3 regions of the Comamonas sp. Z1 genome follow, and region 3 is predicted to be linked to each of the others. Evidence: predicted binding sites of a transcription regulator. Region 3 holds the regulator's gene; each other region holds the start of a gene.

Region 1 (7,472 bases), on a different contig from region 3:
CGATGGGGGCGGCCAGCATATTGGTGATGGCTTCGGCCACGGCCATGCGGCCCGAGGCGGGTGCGTCGATGGCGGCCAGCGGTGTGCGCTCGCCCATGGCCATGGCTTCACCCTTGAAGCCCTTGTAGTCGGCCAGGGTCACGGCCACGTCGGCCACCGGCACCTGCCAGGGACCGACCATCTGGTCGCGATGGGTCAGGCCACCGACGGCACGGTCACCAATGGTGATCAGGAAACGCTTGGAAGCCACCGTGGGGTGGGCCAGCACTTCGATCACAGCCTTTTCCAGCGGCACGCCGGTCAGGTCCATGGCGGGCAGCTGGCGCTCCACGCTGCTCACATCCTTGTGCACCTTGGGCGGCTTGCCCAGCAGCACGTTCATGGGCATGTCCACGGGAAACTTCTGGTCGCCGGACTCGACCGCCGTGTCCTCCAGCACCAGTTGGCGCTCTTCGGTGGCCGTGCCGATGACGGCAAACGGGCAGCGCTCGCGCTCGCAGAAGGCCGTGAACTGCTCCAGCGATTCGGGGGCAATGGCCAGTACGTAACGCTCCTGCGATTCGTTGGACCAGATTTCCTTGGGCGACAGGCCGGACTCTTCGAGCTTGACGGCTCGCAGGTCAAAGCGTGCACCGCGCCCGGCATCATTGGTCAGCTCGGGGAAGGCATTGGAGATACCACCGGCACCCACGTCGTGGATGGCCAGGATGGGGTTGCCTGCGCCCTGCTGCCAGCAATGATTGATGACTTCCTGCGCACGGCGCTCGATCTCGGGATTGCCGCGCTGCACCGAGTCGAAGTCCAGTTCTGCTGCATTGGTGCCCGAAGCCATGGAGCTTGCCGCACCGCCACCCATGCCGATGCGCATGCCGGGACCGCCCAGCTGGATCAGCAGCGTGCCCGCCGGGAACTCGATCTTCTTGGTGAGTTCGGAATCGATGACGCCCAGGCCGCCGGCGATCATGATGGGCTTGTGGTAGCCGCGTGTGATATCGCCGACCTGCTGCTCGTACTCGCGGAAATAGCCGGTCAGATTGGGGCGACCGAACTCGTTGTTGAACGCCGCGCCACCCAGAGGGCCTTCGATCATGATCTGCAGCGGGCTGGCGATGTGCTCGGGCTTGCCCACTTCGCTGCCCCAGAGCTTGGAGACGGTGAAGCCGGTCAGGCCGGCCTTGGGCTTGGAGCCACGGCCGGTTGCGCCTTCGTCACGGATTTCGCCGCCGTTGCCGGTCGAGGCGCCGGGGAAGGGCGAAATCGCCGTGGGGTGGTTATGTGTTTCCACCTTCATCAGCACATGGTTGGTAGCCGCCTGCTTCTGGTAGCTGGGCGCGCTGACTGCGTCTGCCTTGGCATCGAACTTGGCGACAAATCGCTCGACCTCGTGGCCTTCCATGATGGAAGCGTTGTCGGCATAGGCCACCACGGTGTGCTGGGGCGAGCAGGCTTCGGTGTTGCGGATCATGCCGAACAGCGACTTTTCCTGCTCCACGCCATCGATGGTGAACTTGGCGTTGAAGATCTTGTGGCGGCAGTGCTCGGAGTTGGCCTGCGCGAACATCATCAGCTCCACATCCGTGGGATTGCGCTTGAGATCGTTGAAGGCGTTGACCAGATACTCGATCTCGTCTTCGGCCAAGGCCAGGCCCCATTGCTTGTTCGCGGTTTCCAGCGCTGCGCGGCCACCGCCCAGCACATCCACAAACTCCATGGGTTGTGCCGCCAGGGTGGTGAACAGCTGCTCGGCTTCAGCACGTGTCGCAAACACGGACTCGGTCATGCGGTCGTGCAGCAAGGCGGCAATCTGAGCCGTCTGCTGCGGCGAGAGCTCGGGCTTGCCGCCCAGCAGGCCTGACTTCACGTCCACGCGATACTCGGTCATGCGTTCCACACGGAACACATTCAGGCCGCAGTTGCGCGCGATATCGGTGGCCTTGGAGGCCCAGGGAGAGATAGTGCCCAGGCGGGGTGTGACGATGAAGGCCAGGCCTTCAGCATTGCCCGTATAGGGGTCACCATAAGTCAAGAGCGCCGACAGGCGCTCTTGCAATGCGGACGCAACTGCGCCCTCGGTGGCTACCAGGTGCACAAAGCGTGCAGATACGCCGGTGATCTTGGGGTGGATGGCGACCAGATCGGTCAGAAGCTGTTGGGCGCGGAACGAGCTCAGGGCGTTTCCACCCTCAAACTGTGTCAGATGCAATGTCACGTGGCGGCCTGTTTATGTGAAGGCTGTTGAAAAGCGTCCTGGTCAATCCCCTGCCTGAGAGGACCTGGCCAAAGCGCTGAATTCGGTGAGCCTCGGATTTTACCGTGCCTCGGGGTTAGTCCGAATGCTCACACCCACAAGCCCTGCATGTTCAAGCGCGCAATGGGATAATTGCGGCCATGAGCATCACACTGAAGACTCCCGAAGACATCGAGCGCATGCGCATTGCAGGCCGCTTTGCTTCGGATGTGCTGGACTACATCACCCCCCACATCAAGCCCGGCATCACCACCCAGCAGATCGACGATCTGTGCGCCAAGCGCATGGCCGAGCAAGGCACCAAGACGGCCTGCCTGGGCTATCAGCCCCCAGGCATGACGCCCTACCCGGCCTATGTCTGCACCTCGGTCAACCATGTGGTGTGCCACGGCATCCCCAACGACAAGCCTTTGAAGAAGGGCGATATCGTCAATGTCGACGTGACCATCATCACCGAAGACGGCTGGTTCGGCGACAACAGCCGCATGTTCATCATTGGTGAAGGCACGATTGCCGCCAAGCGTCTGTCCAAGCTGACCTTCGAGGCCATGTGGAAGGGCATCGCCCAGGTCAAGCCCGGTGCCACGCTGGGCGATATCGGCCATGCCATCCAGACCTATGCGGAGAGCAACAACCTGTCCGTGGTGCGTGAATACTGCGGCCACGGCATCGGCAAGGTGTTCCACGACGAGCCCCAGGTGCTGCACTACGGCCGCCCCGGCGAAGGCGTGGTGCTGGAAGAAGGCATGGTCTTCACCATCGAGCCCATGCTGAATCTGGGCAAGCGCGACATCAAGGCCATGCCCGACGGCTGGACCGTGGTCACCAAGGATCGCAGCCTGACCGCCCAGTGGGAGCTGATGCTGGCCGTCACCAAGACCGGCTATGACGTGCTGACCTGGTCCGATGGCTCGCCCACCCCGCCCGACTTCATCACGGCCATCCGCACCTGAGCGCATTGCTGCCGCTGACCTGCATGCCGCATCTGGCCAAAGCCGGATGCGGCATATTTTTTGCTTGTAGACCTTGTGCTGCAAGCGCCATGCGCTCATCTTTTTGCCATCACAGGCCTCAAGCCCAAGTCAGTTGGGTTAAGGTGACGCTCAAGCACTTGCCCTGTTGAAACGCTTTTTTCTACTGCGCATGACCTCCTCTGCCCACTCCTACGCCAACTCTGCCGACGTCTCCGACCTCTCCTCGCTACAGGGCCTGCGCGAGCAATACCGCGAGGCCAAGGCCCGGCAAATGGACTTGCTGCGCAACCCCACGCTGGGCAGACGCAGCGTGCGCGGAGTGCTGCACCATTTCAGTGAACTGGCCGATGGTCTGCTGCGCACCCTCTGGCAACGCGCACAGATGCCGCAAGGCGCGGCCCTGCTGGCCGTCGGCGGCTATGGGCGCGCCCAGCTCTTTCCCTACTCGGACATCGATGTGCTGGTGCTGCTGCCCCAAAGCAGTGCACAGCCGGCTGCAGCACTGGCGGCCAGCATCGAACGGTTCATCAGCAGTTGCTGGGATGCAGGCCTTGAAATCGGCTCCAGCGTGCGCAGCATCGCCGAATGCCTGCAGGAGGCTGCGCAGGACCTGACGGTGCAGACCGCCATGCTGGAGTCACGCCGCATCACCGGCAGCAAGGCCTTGTTTGCCGACTTCGAACAGGAGTTCCGCGCGCAGCTCGATCCCAAGGCCTTTGTCGAAGGCAAGCTGCTGGAAATGCGCCAGCGCCACGCCAAATACGACTTCACGCCCTATTCGCTCGAGCCCAACTGCAAGGAATCGCCCGGCGGGCTGCGCGATCTGCACACCATGCTCTGGCTGGCCAAGGCCGCTGGCTTCGGCAACAGCTGGCATGAGCTGGCCGAGCAAGACCTGATCACCCATTTCGAGGTCCAGCAGCTCGAATCCAATGAATCCCTGCTCAGCCTGATCCGTGCACGCCTGCATGCCGTTGCCGGCCGCCATGAGGATCGGCTGGTCTTTGACCTGCAGACTGCCGTGGCCGAAGCCTTCGGCTACCGCTCCACCACGCCGGAGGGCCGCAAGCTGGCCATGCGCGCTGGCGAGACCCTGATGCGCCACTATTACTGGGCCGCCAAGGCGGTGACCCAGCTGTGCCAGATCGTGCGCATGAGCATCGAAGAGCGCCTGAACCCCGGCTCGCACGAGCTGATTCAGCTCAATGATCGCTTCTGTGAGAAGGCCGGCACCATCGAGGTGGTCAGCGACGATCTGTACGAGCGCGATCCGCATGCCATTCTCGAAACCTTTCTCATGTATGAGCAGCATGAGGGGCTGACAGGTCTGTCGACACGCACGCTGCGTGCGCTGTATGCCAGCCGCGACGTGATGGACAGCGCCTTCCGTCGCGACCCGGTCAATCGCGCCACCTTCATGAAAATCCTGCAGCAGCCGCGCGGCATCACCCATGCCATCCGGCTGATGAATCAGACCTCGGTACTGGGCCGCTATCTCTGGCCCTTCCGCCGCATCGTGGGACAGATGCAGCACGATCTGTTCCACGTCTACACCGTGGACCAGCACATACTGATGGTGCTGCGCAATGTGCGGCGCTTCTTCATGGCCGAGCATGCCCATGAGTATCCGTTCTGCTCCCAGCTCGCCGCAGGCTGGGACAAGCCCTGGATTCTGTATCTGGCTGCCATCTTCCACGATATCGGCAAGGGCCGAGGCGGCGATCACTCCGTGATCGGCGCCGTCGAAGTCAAGCGTTTTTGCCGCGCCCACCAGATCGACAAGGCCGATGCGGAGCTGGTCGAGTTTCTGGTACGCGAGCACCTGACCATGAGCCAGGTGGCCCAGAAGCAGGACTTGTCCGACCCCGATGTGATTCGTGCCTTTGCCGAACGCGTTGGCAACGAGCGCAAGCTCACTGCCTTGTACCTGCTGACGGTGGCCGACATTCGCGGCACCAGCCCCAAGGTCTGGAGTGCCTGGAAAGGCAAGCTGCTGGAAGACACCTACCGCCTGACCCTGCGTGTGCTAGGTGGTCGCGCCCCGGATGCCGCCGCCGAAATCGAAGCCCGCAAGCGTGAGGCGCTGGTGCAACTGGCCCTGTCTGCCCAACCCTTTGAGTCCCACAAGAAGCTCTGGGAGACACTGGATGTGAGCTACTTCATGCGCCATGAAGCGGCCGACATCGCCTGGCATACCCGCCATCTCTCGCGCCATGTGGGCCTTGGCAAGCCCGTGGTGCGCGCCCGGCGCTCGCTGGCCGGCGAAGGCCTGCAAGTGCTGGTCTATGCACCCGACCAGCCCGATCTGTTTGCCCGCATCTGCAGCTACTTCGACCGGGCCGGATTTTCCATTCTCGATGCGCGCGTGCACACGGCCAACAACGATTACGCGCTGGACACCTTCCAGGTCGTCGCCCCCACCATGCAGGAGCAATATCGCGAGCTCATGCACATGGTGGAAAGCGATCTGACGCAGACACTGCTGCGGGGCGGCCCGCTGCCCACACCCTCGCAAAGACGGCTGTCGCGCCGCGTCAAAAGCTTTCCATTCGCCCCGCGCGTCATCCTGCGCCCCGATGAAAAAGCCCAGCACTGGCTGCTGTCCATCTCCGCATCAGACCGCGCCGGCCTGCTCTACATCATTGCCCGCATTTTGGCCCAGCACCATATCAGCGTGCACCTGGCAAAGATCAGCACCCTGGGCGAGCGCGTGGAAGACAGCTTCCTCATCGAAGGCCCTGAGCTGCAGGACAACAACAGCCAGTTGCGCATGGAGACCGAGCTGCTCAAGGCCCTGGCCCAGCCCGGTTGAACCAGGCCCGGCAATTCGGGCTTTAGTTTGATGATTCGCTGCCGATAAGCAGTCACCACTACTACGGAAAGCCCATGCAGCTCGCCTCCAATGAAGTTGCGGCATCGCCGCCCACCACACGCAGTGGCCTGTTTCATATGCCGTTGTTTCGCCCCGGCACCGAGGTCACTCAGAATGGCCGACGCGAAATCGTCAGCCATGTCATCTTGCGCAGACGCGAACTGATGGTCTACCTCCGAGGTCACGACGACCCGGTCAAACCCGATCGCCTGAGTCTTGCCCCCACGGTGTTCACCACCGAACGCCGGCCTGAACCACTGACTTGGTTTCTTTGATCCCTCGAAACAAGAAAGCCGCTGACGCCCATGGCATCAGCGGCTTTTTCTATGGAACCCGGCTATCAGCCCAGCTTGGCCTGTGCATTGGCCATGATCTGGCCCAGTTGCACCGGCGCCGCCGGCTGCCACTGCGGATTGAACTGCAGGCCTGCAGCCTGAGGAAACAGCATGACCACCGTGGAGCCGAGCTGAAAGCGGCCCATCTCCTCGCCTCTAGCCAGCGTCACCGCTTCGGCACCTTCGTAATTCCAGGTCTTGATATGGCCTGGACGCGGAGGATTGATCAGGCCATGCCACACCGTTGCCATGCTGCCCACTATCGTCGCTCCCACCAGCACCAGCACGAAGGGCCCATGATCGGTATCGAACACGCAGACCACGCGCTCGTTGCGCGCAAACAAGCCGGGTACGCCACGTGCGGTAACCGGGTTCACCGAGAACAGATCCCCTGGCACATAGGTCATGCTGCGCAGCTTGCCGGCACAGGGCATATGAATGCGGTGATAGTCGCGCGGGCTCAGATAGATCGTGGCAAAGCTGCCGTTATCGAACTGGCGCGCCAGAGCCGCATCCCCTCCCACCAGGGCAGTCGCACTGTATTGATGCCCCTTGGCTTGAAAGATCTGCTCGCCTTCTATCCTGCCGAACTGACTGATCGCACCATCTACCGGGCAAATCCAGTCCGCCTGCGCCAGAGGACGAACACCGTCCTTGAGCGCACGTGTAAAAAAGGCATTGAAGGTCTTGTAGGCAGCAGGATCGGGATTGGCCGCTTCGGCCATGTTCACCTGGTAGCGCTGGATAAAGCGACGAATGACTGCCGTCGTCAATCCGCCGGCCTCGGCTTGCGCCAGTTTTCCCATCAGCGCGGTCAGCGCCTGCTTGGGCAAGAAATATTGGGAAAGTACGGCGAGTCGATCAGACACAATGGAATTTTGCTATCAAAGTTATAGAGCTGTCGAACAGGATTCTAGCCAAGACCACGGCAGCGGCGGCTGTCTTTGGGGGCTACAGGCGTTTTACCCCATCCAGGCCACCGCCCAGGCGCGATATCTCAATGATGCAAGCGTCATGACAAAGACCCATGCCCCCGTCTCATC
Region 2 (7,472 bases), on a different contig from region 3:
ATCTGTTCGTGGGACGGCTGGAGCCCGGCTATGCCGCGCCCGACCTGGAGACCGAGGCGCTGTACGACGATCCCATGGTGGCCGTGGTGCGGCCCGGTCATGCGCTGCTGGCGCCGGGTGCGGCCAGCTGGCAGGCCCTGGCGGGCCAGCCCTGCGTGCTGCCGCCGCCCTGGGCCTCGCTGCGCGTGAAGCTGGAGCAGCAGTTCTATGCCCACGGCCTGCACCCGCCAGCCGACATCGTGGAGACCGCATCCTTTCTCTCGCAGCTGACCTTTGTGCACCAGCGCGGCGCCGTGGCCTTCATGGCGCGTGGCGTGGCCCGCTGCCATGCTGCCCTGGGTACGCTGGCCATGCTGGATCTGGGCGTGCCCATCGATCTGCCGCCCGTCGGCCTGATCACCTTGCGCGGCCAGCCGCTGACGCCGACCACGGGCTTGCTGGTCGAATGCCTGCGCGAGGTTGCAGGGGAGCTGGGCTGAGCCTGGAATGAGCCTGATATAGGGCGGGCTGGCCCTCTGGAGCCGCTCTGCTCTGGCGTGCTACCGTGGTGCAATCCTTGTCCCATGTCTTGAGCCTTGTGCCGGGCATGATTCTTGGTCCAACCATGGAGACCCATCTATGACCGCCTTGCCACCCATGCCCGCACCTTCGGCCGAGCCTGTCAGCGGCCCCGAGGCCTCGGCTCTGATCGATGCCAGGATTGCCGGCCTGGACGACTGGCGCGGCGCCATGCTGGCTCGCGTGCGCGCGCTGATCCACGAGGCCTTGCCCGCCGTGGTGGAAGAGCTCAAATGGCGCGGAACGCCCGTATGGTCGCAGGACGGCTTCCTGTGCACGGGCGAGACCTACAAGGCCGTGGTCAAGCTGACCTTCGCGCATGGCGCGGCCCTGGCCGATCCGGCCGGCCTGTTCAATGCCAGTCTTGAAGGCGCCACGCGCCGGGCCATAGACCTGCATCTGGGCGATGCGCTTGACGCCGCAGCGTTCCAGGCACTGGTGCAGGCCGCTGCGCAGCGCAATGCCCAGGCCCAGTCGGCCAGAAAACCGGCTTCGCAAGCCAAAGCCAAACCGCGGCCTGCAGCCTAGCTCGCCGCAGCCGGTGGCCCTGGGCGTGCAGGCGTGCAAAAGCACCCGGTGCAGGCTCAGCCTGCGCGTGGTGCGTCTTGAATCGGGCCGGCTGCGGCCAGCCCGGAGTCATCAGGCCTTGGCGATGGCCGCGGCGATGGCTTCGCCCACCTCGGTGGTGTTGGCCTTGCCGCCCAGATCGGGCGTCAGCGGACCGGCCTTGATCGTGTGCTCGATGGCGGCCACGATGGTGTCGTGGGCCTGGCGCCAGGCACCTTCGCTACGGCCCAGGAAGTCCAGCATCAGCGCGCCCGACCAGACCATGGCAATGGGGTTGGCGATGTTCTTGCCGTAGATGTCGGGCGCTGAGCCGTGCACGGGCTCGAACAGCGAGGGGAAGGTGCGGTCGGGGTTGAGGTTGGCCGATGGTGCCAGGCCGATGGTGCCCGTGGTGGCAGGGCCCAGGTCGGACAGGATGTCGCCAAACAGATTGGTGGCGGCCACCACATCGAAGCGGCCGGGTTGCAGCACGAAGCGGGCTGTCAGGATGTCGATGTGCTGCTTGTCCAGCGTGACTTCGGGGTAGTCCTTGGCCACATCGTCGGCGCGCTTGTCCCACCAGGGCATGCTGATGGCGATGCCGTTGCTCTTGGTGGCCAGGGTCACGTGCTTCTTGGCGCGGCTCTGGGCCAGATCGAAGGCGTACTTGAGCAGGCGATCGGCGCCCTTGCGCGAGTAGACCGATTCCTGGATGCAGATCTCGCGGTCCGTGCCTTCGAACATCACGCCGCCCAGCGAGGTGTATTCGCCTTCGGTGTTTTCGCGCACCACGTAGTAGTCGATGTCGCCGGGCTTGCGGCCGGCCAGGGGGCAGGGCACGCCTTCGAACAGGCGCACCGGGCGCAGGTTGATGTACTGGTCGAATTCGCGGCGGAACTTGAGGAGGGACCCCCACAGCGAGACATGGTCGGGCACGGTGGCGGGCCAGCCCACGGCGCCGAAGAAGATGGCATCCATGTCCGATAGCTGGGCCTTCCAGTCGTCGGGCATCATCTGGCCGTGTTCGGCGTAGTAGTCGCAGTGAGCCCAGTCGAAATGGTGGAACTCCAGCGGCAGGTCGAAGCGCTTGGCTGCGGCTTCCAGCGCGCGCAGGCCTTCGGGCATGACTTCCTTGCCGATGCCGTCGCCGGCGATGACTGCAATCTTTTTGGGAGTGGACATGGTGCTCTCTCGTGAATGTGTTGGGTGGCGAGGCAGCGGCTCAGCCCGTGCCTGGCGGTATTCTGCACCTTGCATAACTGAATACAATTGACTGATCGTGGCCTGATTGTTTACAGATCGTGCAGAAAATGCCCTCGCCCGAAGACCTGCGTGTCTTCACCACCGTGGTGCGCAAAGCCAGCTTTGCCGAAGCTGCGGCCGCGCACAATGCTTCGCCGGCCTTTGTCAGCAAGCGCATCCGCCTGCTGGAGCAGGAGTTGGGCGTAAAGCTGCTGCATCGCACCACACGGCGGGTCGCTGTCACGGAGCAGGGCGAGCGCGTCTACCACTGGGCGCAGCGCATTCTGGACGAGGTCGAGCATCTGCTGCAGGAGGTGGACGTGACGCGGCGCCAGCCGCGCGGCCTGCTGCGGGTGTCCACCAGCTTCGGCTTTGGCCGCAATGTGGTGGCGCCCGCGCTGTCGCAGCTGATTGCGCAATATCCGGCGTTGCAGCTGCGCCTGGAAGTGTTTGACCGCATCGTCGATGTTGCGGCCGAGGGCTTCGATCTAGACGTACGCGTGGGCGACGAGATCGCCCCGCACCTGATTGCCCGGCATCTGGCCGACAACCACCGCGTGCTGTGCGCGGCCCCGGCCTATATTCAGCGGCGCGGCAGTCCGCGCACGCTCGACGAGCTGGCTGCGCATGACTGCCTGGTCATCAAGGAACGTGACCATCCCTTCGGTGTCTGGAAACTGCGCTCGGGCAGTCAGGAGCGCAGCGTGAAAGTGACCGGGCCGCTGTCCACCAATCATGGCGAGATGGCCGTGCAATGGGCGCGCGACGGCCATGGCATCGTGCTGCGCTCGCTCTGGGATGTGGCGGCCGATCTGCAGGCCGGCAGCCTGCTGCAGTTGCTGCCCGAGTGGCAGCAGCAGGCGAATATCTGGGCCGTTTATCCGACGCGGCTGGAGCGCTCGGCCAAGGTGCGGGTCTGCGTCGAGTTTCTGCAGGAGTTCTTTAGCAAACAGGCTCCCACGGGACTTCGGAATGCTATTAAAAAAGAAGCTGCTATCGAATGATATACATGAATTTCAGAGTCTTTTGAATCTGAAAGATATGTACGGCAAGCGCAAGCAGCTTCTGTTTTTGAGCCTGATGCCGCGTGGCGGCTCAGGCCGGTGGCCAATTACTTTGTCAGCGCGGCCTTCACGGCAGCGGACACCAGGCCCATATCGGCCTTGCCGGCCAGCTGGGCCTTGACGGCGCCCATCACCTTGCCCATGTCGCCAGGGCCGGAGGCACCCAGTTCGGCCACGATGGCCTGCACGGCTGCGGTGATCTCGGCTTCTCCCATGCGTTCGGGCAGATAGACCTTGAGCACTTCCATTTCGGCCTTTTCCACATCGGCCAGATCGGCGCGGTTGGCGGCTTCGAAGGCGGCGATGGAGTCCTTGCGCTGCTTGATCAGCTTGTCGACGATGGCGATGACGGCGGCGTCGTCGAGCTCGATGCGCTCGTCCACTTCCTTTTGCTTCATCGCGGCCTGCAGCAGGCGGATGGTGCCCAGGCGCGCGCTGTCCTTGGCACGCATGGCGGTCTTCATGTCTTCGGTAATCTGGGCTTTCAGGCTCATGGCTTTCTCCTTGGGGTGGGCGAACGGACGCTGACTGTCCATGCGCTGGGAGGTCACTGCGCGGCCGGGCAGGCTTGGCAGTGGCCAGAAAACAAAAAACCCGCGCCTGGCGTCCCGAGCGCGGGTTTGCGGCTGTTTTAAGGCCGACTGGTCCTAATCAACGATTAGTACAGCTTCTTAGGCAGTTGCATGCTGCGAACGCGCTTGTAGTGACGCTTCACGGCAGCAGCCTTCTTGCGCTTGCGCTCGGCTGTGGGCTTTTCGTAGAACTCGCGAGCACGCAGATCGGTCAGCAGACCCAGCTTTTCGATGGTGCGCTTGAAGCGGCGCAGGGCAACTTCATAGGGCTCGTTTTCTTTGACGCGAATGGTAGTCATTTAATTTCCAGATATATCTGTGCTGACAGAGGGTTCTCGGGAAGATCGGGCCTGAGAGCCATGAACAGCGGTTTCCCCGCCACTTTTTAACTAGTATGGCCGACGGGGTAATGCCAGCAAAGTCGAGCATTATAGACCAAGACTTGGGCTGCGTCTTCAATGGGGCGTGAAGCAATCCGGCGTCGGTCGCGCGCGCATGATTTTGCGGCAACAGGCAGGGCGTTGTCGCAGACCAGATCCAGGCGCCGCCATTGTGCCTTTTGGACTATCGGCGCGTTCAAGTCGCGTGTGTTGTGGAGCGAGGCCGGATGCGCAATGCAAGAGCACGGTGCTGCCCAGGCGCCAGGACAGCCGAGCTCGGCTCTGGGGTTTCTTGGGAGTATCGTGTGCACGAAAATTGCATACAGTTTGGAGGCTTTATTTCATGACCGAGGTCAAGGAATAAGTGGGTTTCGTGCTTGTGCGCGTCGCTGTTTTTCTGTGTTCAAGGAGCTTCCATCTTGTCCAGCGCTTCTCATTCCTCATTTATTTCGCGTCGCCAATGGATGGCTTCGGCCGTAGCCGTGCCGGGCTTGCTGGCATTGACGGCCTGTGCCGGCAGGGCCGGAGTTTCCGGGCCTGCCGCATCTGGCGGTTCCCTGGTGGTGGGTGGTCTGTTTGCGGGCTCGCGCAGCGACAAGGGCTTTATGGAGGCTGGCTGGCGCGGCCTGGAAAAAGCGCGCCAGGAGCTGGGCGTGCAGACCCGCTTTCTCGACGGCATGGCGCCCAGGAAGGAGTTGCTGGTGCCGGCTCTTGCACAGCTTGCGGAGCAGGGTGCGCAGCTGGTGATTGCCCATGGCGGGCAGAACAATCAGGCCGCAGCCGAAGTTGCGGCGCGCTTTCCCAGGACCCAGTTCGTCGTGACCCAGGGCGCGGTACAGGGAAGCAATCTCTGCAGCTATGACGTGCTGCAGGAGGAGTCGGCCTATCTGGCCGGCGTGCTGGCGGCGCTGACCACCAAAACCGGGGTGGTCGGCCATATGTCGGGCATTCGCGTGCCCCCGGGACTCAAGGGGCGTGCTGCCTATGCGGCCGGCGTGCGCGATACCGACCCCAGGGTCAAGCTGCTGACAAACTTCTCTGGCGATCAGGACGACAACGCTTTGTCGCACCGCATTGCCAAGGCCCAGATGGCTGCCGGTGCCGATGTGATCTTCACCATGCTCAACTCCGGCCGCGATGGCGTGACCCAGGCCTGCCGCGAGGCGGGCACGCGCCAGATCGGCAATGTGATCGACTGGACTACGGTGGACCCGCAGGTGTTTGTCGCTTCCGCCTGGGCCGATGTGGGCATTGGCGCGTTTTTGGCCGTCAAGGATATGCAGGAGCGCGGTGCGCCCGGCCCGGGCATTCGCAAGATCGGTTTGAGCGACCCGGCCGCCGTACGCCTGACCATGAGCCAGGGCGTGGCCGGCGCTGTGCGCGAGCGCGTGGCCAAGGCGTCGGCTGCCATCGCCTCGGGGCAGCTCAAGGTTCCTGAACACTATGAAGGCAAGGAGTTTTCTGCCTGACCGGATGGTGCGCCGAAGGTGCAGGCAGCAAAAAAGGATGGCTCAGCCATCCTTTTTTTCATGGCGGCAGGCGCTTCGGTTCCAGTCGCTCAAACCATGACTGACTGCTTTTCCGCCATGGCCTGGGCGCAGGCGGCGGCACTGGCCCAGGCCCACTGGAAGTTGTAGCCGCCCAGCCAGCCGGTGATGTCCACCACCTCGCCGATAAAGTACAGGCCCGGCCGGGTCTTGCATTCCATGGTTTGCTGGGACAGCACCTTGGTGTCCACGCCGCCCAGCGTGACCTCGGCTTTTTTATAGCCCTCGGTGCCCGTGGGAGTGATCTCCCAGCGCGACAGCTGCTCGGCCAGTCTGGCCAGGGCTTTGTCGCCGGCCTCGTTGATGGGGCGCTGCAACTCGGGCATGCGGCCGACCCAGGCATCGGCCAGGCGCGCGGGCAGATGGGCGGCCAGCTCGTTGGCCACCAGCTTGCGCGAGTGGAGCTTGGCCTGGGCCAGCACCTCGGCCAGATCCACACCAGGCAGCAGATTGATCTGCAGCGGGGTGCCGGGCTTCCAGTAGCTGGAGATCTGCAACACGGCGGGACCCGAGAGGCCGCGGTGGGTGAACAGCAAATCCTCGTGGAAGCTCATGCGCTCCTTTTTGCTGCCGGTGCTGATTTCCACGGGCAGGGCCAGACCGGCCAGGCCCGCGTAGGGTTGCCAGCCTTCGCCGTCGAAGGTCATGGGCACCAGGCCGGGCGTGCGCTCGATCAGCGGCAGATCGAACTGCTGGGCCAGACGGTAGCCGAAGTCGGTGGCGCCTATCTTGGGAATGCTCAGGCCGCCGGTGGCAATGACCAGGTTGGCGGCCTGTACCAGGCCACGATCGGTTTCAATCTGATAGCTGAAATCGCATTCTGTGTCTTGGTTTGACGGCGAAAGCACTACTTTCTTGACCTGGCAAGGCTGCCAGCGCTGCACGCCGCCCGCGCTGCACTCGGCCAGCAGCATGGCGATGATGTCTTCGGCCGAATGGTCGGCAAACAACTGGCCCTTGTGCTTTTCGTGGTGGGCAATGCCGTGTCTGTCCATCAACGTGATGAAGTCGGCAGGCGTGAAGCGCGAGAGGGCCGAGCGGCAGAACTGAGGGTTCTGCCCCACAAAATGCTTGTGCGGCGCACGCACGTCCAGATCTCGGTTGGTGAAGTTGCAGCGCCCGCCGCCCGAGATGCGGATCTTCTCGGCCACCTTGGGCGCATGATCGATCAGCAGCACTTTCAGGTCCTGCTGGCCGGCCTGGGCCGCGCAGAACAGGCCGGCGGCACCGGCGCCGATGATGATGGCGTCAAAAATCTGGAAGGGGACCTGTGAGGTGGAGGACACGGCGGGCAGGGCGATGGAGCAGGAACAAGGCCGCGATTGTCCCAGATGCCTCAGATTTTGGGATCGTCCACCACAAAGCCCCAGAAATCGTCGTCGCAGTGAATGCAGCGGACCGTAAAGTGATTCAGGTCACGGGCGTGAAGCCAGATCAGGCCCAGCTTGGAGTCGCACAGTGCGTCGGCCTGATCGGCGAGGCTGAGTGTCGCAATATGATCCAGCTCCATATTGCCGAAGAACTCCTGCAGATCGCTGGCTCCCAGAAAAAGGTCGTGGTCCA
Region 3 (7,472 bases):
CAAGATCAGCAAGCGCGCCGGCTCCTACGTCACGCTGCGCGATCTGATCGAGTGGACCAGCAAGGACGCCGTGCGCTTCTTCCTGCTCTCGCGCAAGCCCGACACCGAGTACACCTTCGACGTGGATCTGGCCGTGGCCCAGAACAACGACAACCCCGTGTACTACGTGCAGTACGCCCATGCGCGCATCCAGTCCGTGCTGCGTGCCTGGCAGGAGGCCGGTGGTGCAGGCCTGGCGGCACTCAAGGATGTGGACCTGTCCGCTCTGGAAGGCCCGCAGGCCCAGGCGCTGATGCTGCTGCTGGCCAAGTACCCCGAGATGCTGACCGCTGCGGCCGAAGGCAACGCACCGCACGACGTGACCTTCTACCTGCGCGATCTGGCCTCCAGCTATCACAGCTACTACGACGCAGAGCGCATTCTGGTGGACGACGAAAAGGTCAAGCTCGCACGTCTGGCCCTGGTCGCTGCCACGGCCCAGGTGTTGCACAATGGTCTGGCGGTGCTGGGTGTGAGCGCACCCGAGCGCATGTAATCCCAGTTTCCTGTCCATCGATCACCTTGCCGGCCTTGCCTGTCAGGGGTCGATGGATCTGAGAATGGAATAACTGAAGCAGAAAGCGTTAAGCGACTGATATGAAGAACCAGCAACGCGGTGGAACCATCCTGGGGCTTATCTTTGGCATGGTCATCGGTCTGGCTGCGGCCCTGGCCGTGGCCATCTATGTGACCAAGGTGCCGGTGCCCTTCCTCAACAAGGGTGGAAACAACACTCAGCGCGATGCGGCCGAGGCCGAGCGCAACAAGAACTGGGACCCCAACGCACCGCTGCAGAGCCGCCAGCCGGCACCGCCCCCGGTGACACCACCAGTTCCCCCGAGCGACGTGACGGTGTCGCCGCCCACGCCTGCGGTACAACCTACCGCAACCGGCGGAGTCACCACGCCGCCGCCACCCTCTGCGCCGGAGAAGCCTGCCAAGCCTGCATCGGGTGATCCGCTGGGTGATCTGGTCAAGGAACGCTCCGCCGCAGCCGACAAGGCAGACAAGGCGCGTGCAGACAAGGAAAAGGCGGCCGCGCAGACGGCATCCTCTTCGGACTCTGCGTTCAACTACTTTGTGCAGGCCGGTGCTTTCCGCGGCCAGAGCGAAGCGGAAGCGCAGCGTGCCAAGCTGGCCATGCTGGGCTGGGAGTCGCGCATCAGCGAGCGTGAGCAGAACGGCATCACCGTTTTCCGCGTGCGCGTGGGGCCGTTCAGCAAGCGTGACGACGCCGAGCAGCTCAAGGGCAAGCTCGACGGTGCGGGCGTGGACTCGACTCTGGTGCGCGCGGCCAGATAACAAGGCCCTGAGACGCGGAGCGCCTTCCCCTCGGAACGAGGGCACCTTAGGTGCGAGGCAGCCCTTGCTTGAGGCCTCTGGCTTGTGCCATTGGTAGTTTTGACAAAGCTGAACTTTTTTGGGCCTGTTGGCTCTGATACTGCAGACCTGATACAGGAGTTTGTTTAGATGAAACGTCGCGAATTCTCTCTGGCTGCCTCGGCAGCTGCTGCCGGTGCCCTGAGTCTGGGTGCCTCCTCCAGCTGGGCCCAGGGCGCTGCGCCCAAGGAAGGCAAGGACTACATCAAGCTCGGCAAGCCCGCCAGCGTGAGCGCGCCGGCCGGTAAGGTCGAGGTGGTCGAGTTCTTCTGGTACAGCTGCCCGCATTGCAATGCCTTCGAGCCCCAGTTCGAAGCCTGGGCCAAGACCCAGCCTGCCGATGTGGTGGTGCGCCGCGTGCCCGTGGCCTTCAATGCCTCTTTCGTGCCCCAGCAAAAGCTCTACTACGCTCTGGAGGGCATGAACCTGCTGCCCCAGCTGCACGCCAAGGTGTTCCGCACCATCCACGTGGATCGCAATCTGCTCAAGACCGACGACGCCATCTTTGACTGGGTCGGCAAGCAGGGCGTGGATCTGGCCAAGTTCAAGGAAGTCTACAACTCCTTCACCGTGGCCAACCAGGCGCGCAAGGCCGCTCAGCTGCAAAACGAATATGACGTGGAAGGCGTGCCCGCCATGGGTGTGGCCGGCCGCTACTACACGGACGGCACCAAGGCCGGCAATATGGACAATGTGCTGCGCGTGGTCAATGCGCTGGTCGCCTCCAGCCGCAAGGCCTGAGATCAGCCGGCAGACGTCAGTGACGTTTGACGCCCAACAAGCCCGCCGTCGTGCGGGCTTTTTTGTGGGTGTTTTTTACGCAAGTTGCAAAAAGGGAATGACTACAATGGATGCAAGAAACGTGCCTTCCATGAAAAAAACACTCCTACCTCTTGCGCTGGCCTGCGCCCTGGCAGCAGCGACCGGCATTGCCCATGCCGAAAAAGCCGACAGCGCCAAGCCCATGAATATCGAGGCGGATGCGTTGCGTCATGACGAGCTGCAGCAGACCAGTGTCTTTACTGGCAATGTGGTGATGACCAAGGGCTCCATCGTGCTGCGCGGTGCTCAGCTCGATGTGCGGCAGGACGCCGAGGGCTATCAGTACGGTGTGATCAAGGCCGAGGCCGGCAAGCGTGCCTTCTTCCGCCAGAAGCGCGATACCGTGGCCGGTCAGCCCGAGGAGTTCATCGAGGGCGAAGGCGAAGTCATCGAGTACGACGGCAAGGCCGATATCGTCAAGTTCATCCGTCGTGGCGAGATGCGCCGCTACCGTGGCGGTCAGCTCAGCGATCAGGTCACGGGCTCCATCATCGTCTACAACAACATTACCGACGTCTATACCGTCGATGGCCAGAAGACCAGTGGCGGCCTGCCGAGCTCCTCCGTGGGACAGGGTGGCCGTGTGCGCGCCATCATGGCGCCCAAGGATGGAACGCCGGGAGCCCAGCCTAAGCCTGCAACACCTGCCACGCAGCTGCGCCAGAGCATGACGCTGGGCGGTGAGAAAGCCGACGAGAAGAAATGAGCGAGCCGACTTTCTCCAGCAGCCGCAGCGGCGAGTCCGACAGCCGCCTGGAGGCCAAGCATCTGGCCAAGTCCTACGGCAGCCGCAAGGTGGTCAAGGATGTGTCCCTGTCCGTGCAAAAAGGCGAGGTGGTCGGTTTGCTCGGCCCCAACGGTGCGGGCAAGACCACATCGTTCTACATGATCGTGGGCCTGGTGCGCAGCGACGGCGGCGAGATCTTCATCGACGGCCAGCCAGTGGGCGGCATGCCGATTCACCAGCGTTCGCGCCTGGGCCTGTCCTATCTGCCCCAGGAAGCCTCCATCTTTCGCAAGCTCAGCGTGGAAGACAATGTGCGCGCCGTGCTGGAGCTGCAAAAGGACGAGCAGGGCAAGACGCTGACGCAGGGCGAGATCGAAAAGCGCCTCACGGGCTTGCTGCAGGAGCTGCGCGTAGAGCATCTGCGCCAGTCGCCGGCGCTGGCGCTGTCCGGCGGTGAGCGCCGTCGCGTGGAAATTGCCCGCGCCCTGGCCACGCAACCGCGCTTCATTCTGCTTGACGAGCCGTTTGCAGGCATCGACCCGATTGCGGTGATCGAGATCCAGCGCATCATCGGCTTCCTCAAGGAGCGCGGCATCGGCGTGCTGATCACCGACCACAACGTGCGCGAGACGCTGGGCATCTGCGACCACGCCTTCATCATCAGCGACGGCCATGTGCTGGCCGAAGGCACGCCCGAGGAGATCGTGGAGAACGCCGATGTGCGCCGCGTCTATCTGGGCGAACATTTCAGAATGTGATGACCCCCACGCTCCCTCACTTTGTGTGGTCGCTGCCCCCGGAAGGGACCCTGACCGGCAGCGCCGAGGTTTGCCTTGGGGCAGCCCGGCGGCAAACCCATAGCACTGCGCGCGTTTGCAATGATTGTCTGGGGGCCGCGCCTCGATGAAGCCAGGTCTCTCGCTACGCGTTTCGCAGCATTTATCGCTTACGCCGCAGCTGCAGCAATCCATTCAGCTGCTGCAGCTCTCCACCCTGGAGCTGGCGCAGGAAGTCGAGCAGATGCTGGTCGACAACCCTTTTCTGGAACGTGCGGGCGATGAGGCAGAAACTGCGGGAGATGCTCCTGTAGATGTAGCTACTAGCGCCAGTGAATACAGTACTTCAGATGGTATTCATGTTGAAAGGGATGCATCGCAAGCGCAACAAGCTACTGAAACGGTAGCGGAGACATCAAGCCCCGAAACCCCTGAAACGCTGAACTGGGAGGCCGAGGGCATGGACGGCCAGGACGGGGAATGGGGCGGCGAATCCAGCAGCGAGTGGGATACGCCCTCGGCCAGCAGCTCCACGCGCAACCGCGATGGCGACGACGAAACCGATGCCATCGATCTGGCGCGCGAGCACCAGAGCCTGACCGACTTTCTGCACCGTCAGGCGCTGAGCCTGCATCTGGGCGCGGCGGACATGGCGGCGCTGCGCTTTCTCATCGAGTCGCTCAGCGACGACGGCTATCTCGAGGATTCCCTGCAGGAGCTGGCGCAGAGCCTGGCCGGCGACGACCTGGAAGAGCGCGAGGAGCTGGAGCAGCACTTTGCCATTGCGCTGAAGCTGCTGCAAAGCCTGGAGCCCGTGGGAGTGGGCGCGCGCGATCTGGCCGAGTGCCTGCAACTGCAGCTGCGCGATCTGATCCGCACGGCCGAGGACGAGGGCACGACCGAGGCGCATATGAACCGGCTGCTGCTGGCGCAGGCCATCTGCGCGCAGCCCATGGACTTGCTGGCGCGGCGCGATCTGCGCAAGCTCACCAGCCTGTGCGGCGCGCGCGAGGAACAGCTGCGCGAAGCCATGGCCCTGATCGCCAGGCTGGAGCCGCGTCCGGGTCGGCGCTTTGTCGATGTGGAGCGCCATATCGTGGTGCCCGATGTCATCGTGCGCCCGCTGCGGGCCGGCTCGGGCCGGGTGGACTTCTCCGTGCAGCTCAACCCCGAGGTCATGCCGCGTCTGCGCGTGCACGACATCTATGCCAGCGTGCTGCGCCGCCACAAGAACAGCGACGGCCATGCGGCGCTGCAGCAGCAGTTGCAGGAGGCGCGCTGGTTCATCAAGAACATCCAGCAGCGCTTCGACACCATCTTGCGTGTTTCCGAAGCCATCGTGGAGCGGCAGAAGAACTTCTTTGTGCATGGCGAGCTGGCCATGCGCCCGCTGGTGCTGCGCGATATCGCCGACACGCTGGGCCTGCACGAGTCCACCATCAGCCGCGTGACCACGGCCAAGTACATGGCCACGCCCCAGGGCACTTTCGAGCTCAAGTATTTCTTCGGCTCGGGCCTGGGCACGGAAACCGGGGGCAGTGCCTCCAGCACGGCCGTGCGTGCGCTGATCAAACAGTTTGTCGATGCCGAAGATGCCAGAAAGCCGCTGTCGGACGCCAAGCTGGCCGATATGCTCAAGGAGCAGGGCATTGAGTGTGCGCGCCGCACCGTCGCCAAATACCGCGAGCAGCTCAAGATACCCACGACCACGCTGCGCAAGGCGCTGTAGGGCACCGCAGAAACAAGAAAGCCGCTGATGCATCACACAGCGGCTTTCTTGTTCTGTATTTAGGGCGGGAGCCTTGATAAGGCATTCCTCAAGCAAGGGGCAGCGAGCAAGAGCCGCCCTTGCGGCGATGCTGCCGTCCCCCTTGGGGGCGCCCGGCAAGGGGAAGGCGCGTAGTGCCTCAGGGGGTTATCAAGAAACCAACCACCAGATAAACCAGACCAGCACGCCGATCATCAGGCCGAACTTGAGGATCTTGTAGAAGGTCGGATTCCAGTCGCGGAAGGCACGGCGGTACTTGCCCGCATAGAACGAGATCTTGAACAGCTTGCTGATCATGCCGCGCGGATCGCCCTCGTTGTTGGGCGAGCTGGCGGCGGCCACCACGTTCTTGCCCAGCCAGTGATTGAGCCACTGGGCAAAGCCATTGGTCATGGGGCGCTCCACATCGCAGAACAGCACGATGCGGTTGCCTTCCGAGCGGTTCTCGGCCCAGTGCATAAAGGTCTCGTCGAAGATCACGCCTTCGCCTTCGCGCCAGCTATAGGGCTGGCCGTCGACCTCGATCATGCAGCGGTCGTCGTTGGGCGCCAGCACGGCCAGGTGATAGCGCAGCGAGCCCGCATAGGGGTCGCGGTGCAGATTGAGCTTGGCGCCGGGCGGCAGCTCGGCAAACATGGCGGCCTTGACGCTGGGAATCGATTTCACCAGGGCCGTGGTCTTGGGGCACAGCTCCATGGCCGAAGGGTGGGCGTCGCCGTACCACTTGAGGTAGAAGCGCTTCCAGCCGGTCTTGAAGAAGGAGTTGAAGCCTGCGTCGTCGTTGTTGGCGGCGGCCTTGATCTGCATGTTCTTTTGCAGATTGACGGCTTCCTCGCGGATCTCGCGCCAGTTGGCCTGCAGCGGCGCCAGCTCGGGGAAGGTGCTGGTGGGCAGATAGGGCGTGCGCGGCACCTTGCTGAACATCAGCATGAAGACGTTGAACGGCGCTGTGAACGTGGAGTGGTCAAACAATTGCTTGACCACCTTGTGGCGCACCTTGCCGCGCAGATGCATGTACAGCCCGCAGCCAAAGAAGAGCAGCACCAGTGCCAGAACGATAATTTTTGCCATAAGGGCCAATTTTACCGGGGGCACCCCGGCGGCCACCATGGGGGCAGGTCAAACAGAACCGGGGTAGGGGAATATCAAAAGCAATAGCTGCCGGCGCTTGACGGCCAAGCGCAGCAGCCGGTCGGGATCAGATACTCAAGGCAGGGCCAGTACGGCGCAGTTGCACAGATCGGCGCTCTCGAAGGCCGTTGTGTCGCCCGCTTTGAGCCCCGGCACGGGGAACAGGCGCACCGTCAGCGGCTTGTTGAGGCGAAAAGCCATGGTGCCCGTATCGCGCATGACGGCAGCGATCTGCTCGGCGCTGCTGTCGCCCGGCACGGGCACGGTATCGAGGCCGATGCCGCAGACGCTGCTGTAGGTCAGCAGGGCGCGGATATCGAATTCATCATTCAGACTGGCCTGGGCCAGGCCTTGGTCCTCGGTCACGGCCAGCATCAGGCCGCTGAAGCCGATCTGTGTCACGCCGTTGACCGATTTGAAGACGCGGGTCAGCAGGGCCGAGGCTTCCACCGTGCCGCTGGCGCCGAAATAGGGCACGCCCAGCAGTTGGTAGACATCGACCATGGAGGCGCAGGACTTGGATGGCGCGGCCGAGGTGTCCATGCCAGCGATATGCCAGCCCTCGGCCAGCGTCACGCCGTCGGCGCAGCGCTGGATGGCAGTGGCATGCTCGTTCAGGGTCTGGCTCAGGCGATCGAATGCGAGCTTGAACCACGCCGCGTGATCGAGCTGCTGGCGCTGCTGCTGCAGCTCCTGCAGTTCAGCCACCATGAGGTCTGGCGTTTCCAGGCCCAGCACCAGGGCGCCGTGGTGCTTGCCGCGGTGGTAGCTGGCCGGGAAATAGGGAATGCCGGGCGCGCAGTTGAAATTGACTGTGAAGTTGAAATTG

Evidence for each region. Region 3 encodes sigma-54, which starts transcription at its own class of promoters, with help from an activator protein. Its sites were predicted from a motif close to TGGCANGNAANCTGCTTT; they were not measured.
Region 1: a site for sigma-54 is predicted at 3,251-3,268, ahead of FSY45_RS02800 ([protein-PII] uridylyltransferase). Genes of this name have one in related genera too.
Region 2: a site for sigma-54 is predicted at 4,668-4,685, ahead of FSY45_RS20650 (BMP family protein). Genes of this name have one in related genera too.

The regions. Positions count from the first base shown of each region.
Region 1 covers NZ_VOQT01000001.1:632,365-639,836, forward strand. The annotation lists gene purL (phosphoribosylformylglycinamidine synthase) at 1-2,209, opposite strand, end outside; gene map (type I methionyl aminopeptidase) at 2,389-3,201, shown strand; gene FSY45_RS02800 ([protein-PII] uridylyltransferase) at 3,392-6,034, shown strand; gene FSY45_RS02805 (hypothetical protein) at 6,109-6,369, shown strand; gene asd (archaetidylserine decarboxylase) at 6,435-7,298, opposite strand.
Region 2 covers NZ_VOQT01000014.1:16,330-23,801, reverse strand. The annotation lists gene FSY45_RS20680 (LysR substrate-binding domain-containing protein) at 1-479, shown strand, start outside; gene FSY45_RS20675 (DUF1801 domain-containing protein) at 619-1,086, shown strand; gene FSY45_RS20670 (tartrate dehydrogenase) at 1,198-2,286, opposite strand; gene FSY45_RS20665 (LysR substrate-binding domain-containing protein) at 2,415-3,350, shown strand; gene FSY45_RS20660 (GatB/YqeY domain-containing protein) at 3,458-3,904, opposite strand; gene rpsU (30S ribosomal protein S21) at 4,069-4,281, opposite strand; gene FSY45_RS20650 (BMP family protein) at 4,782-5,831, shown strand; gene FSY45_RS20645 (NAD(P)/FAD-dependent oxidoreductase) at 5,921-7,195, opposite strand; gene FSY45_RS20640 (SMI1/KNR4 family protein) at 7,246-7,472, opposite strand, start outside.
Region 3 covers NZ_VOQT01000002.1:663,665-671,136, reverse strand. The annotation lists gene argS (arginine--tRNA ligase) at 1-535, shown strand, start outside; gene FSY45_RS06515 (SPOR domain-containing protein) at 637-1,341, shown strand; gene FSY45_RS06510 (thiol:disulfide interchange protein DsbA/DsbL) at 1,510-2,160, shown strand; gene lptA (lipopolysaccharide transport periplasmic protein LptA) at 2,291-2,947, shown strand; gene lptB (LPS export ABC transporter ATP-binding protein) at 2,944-3,726, shown strand; gene FSY45_RS06495 (RNA polymerase factor sigma-54) at 3,872-5,473, shown strand; gene FSY45_RS06490 (aspartyl/asparaginyl beta-hydroxylase domain-containing protein) at 5,663-6,583, opposite strand; gene FSY45_RS06485 (DUF711 family protein) at 6,719-7,472, opposite strand, start outside.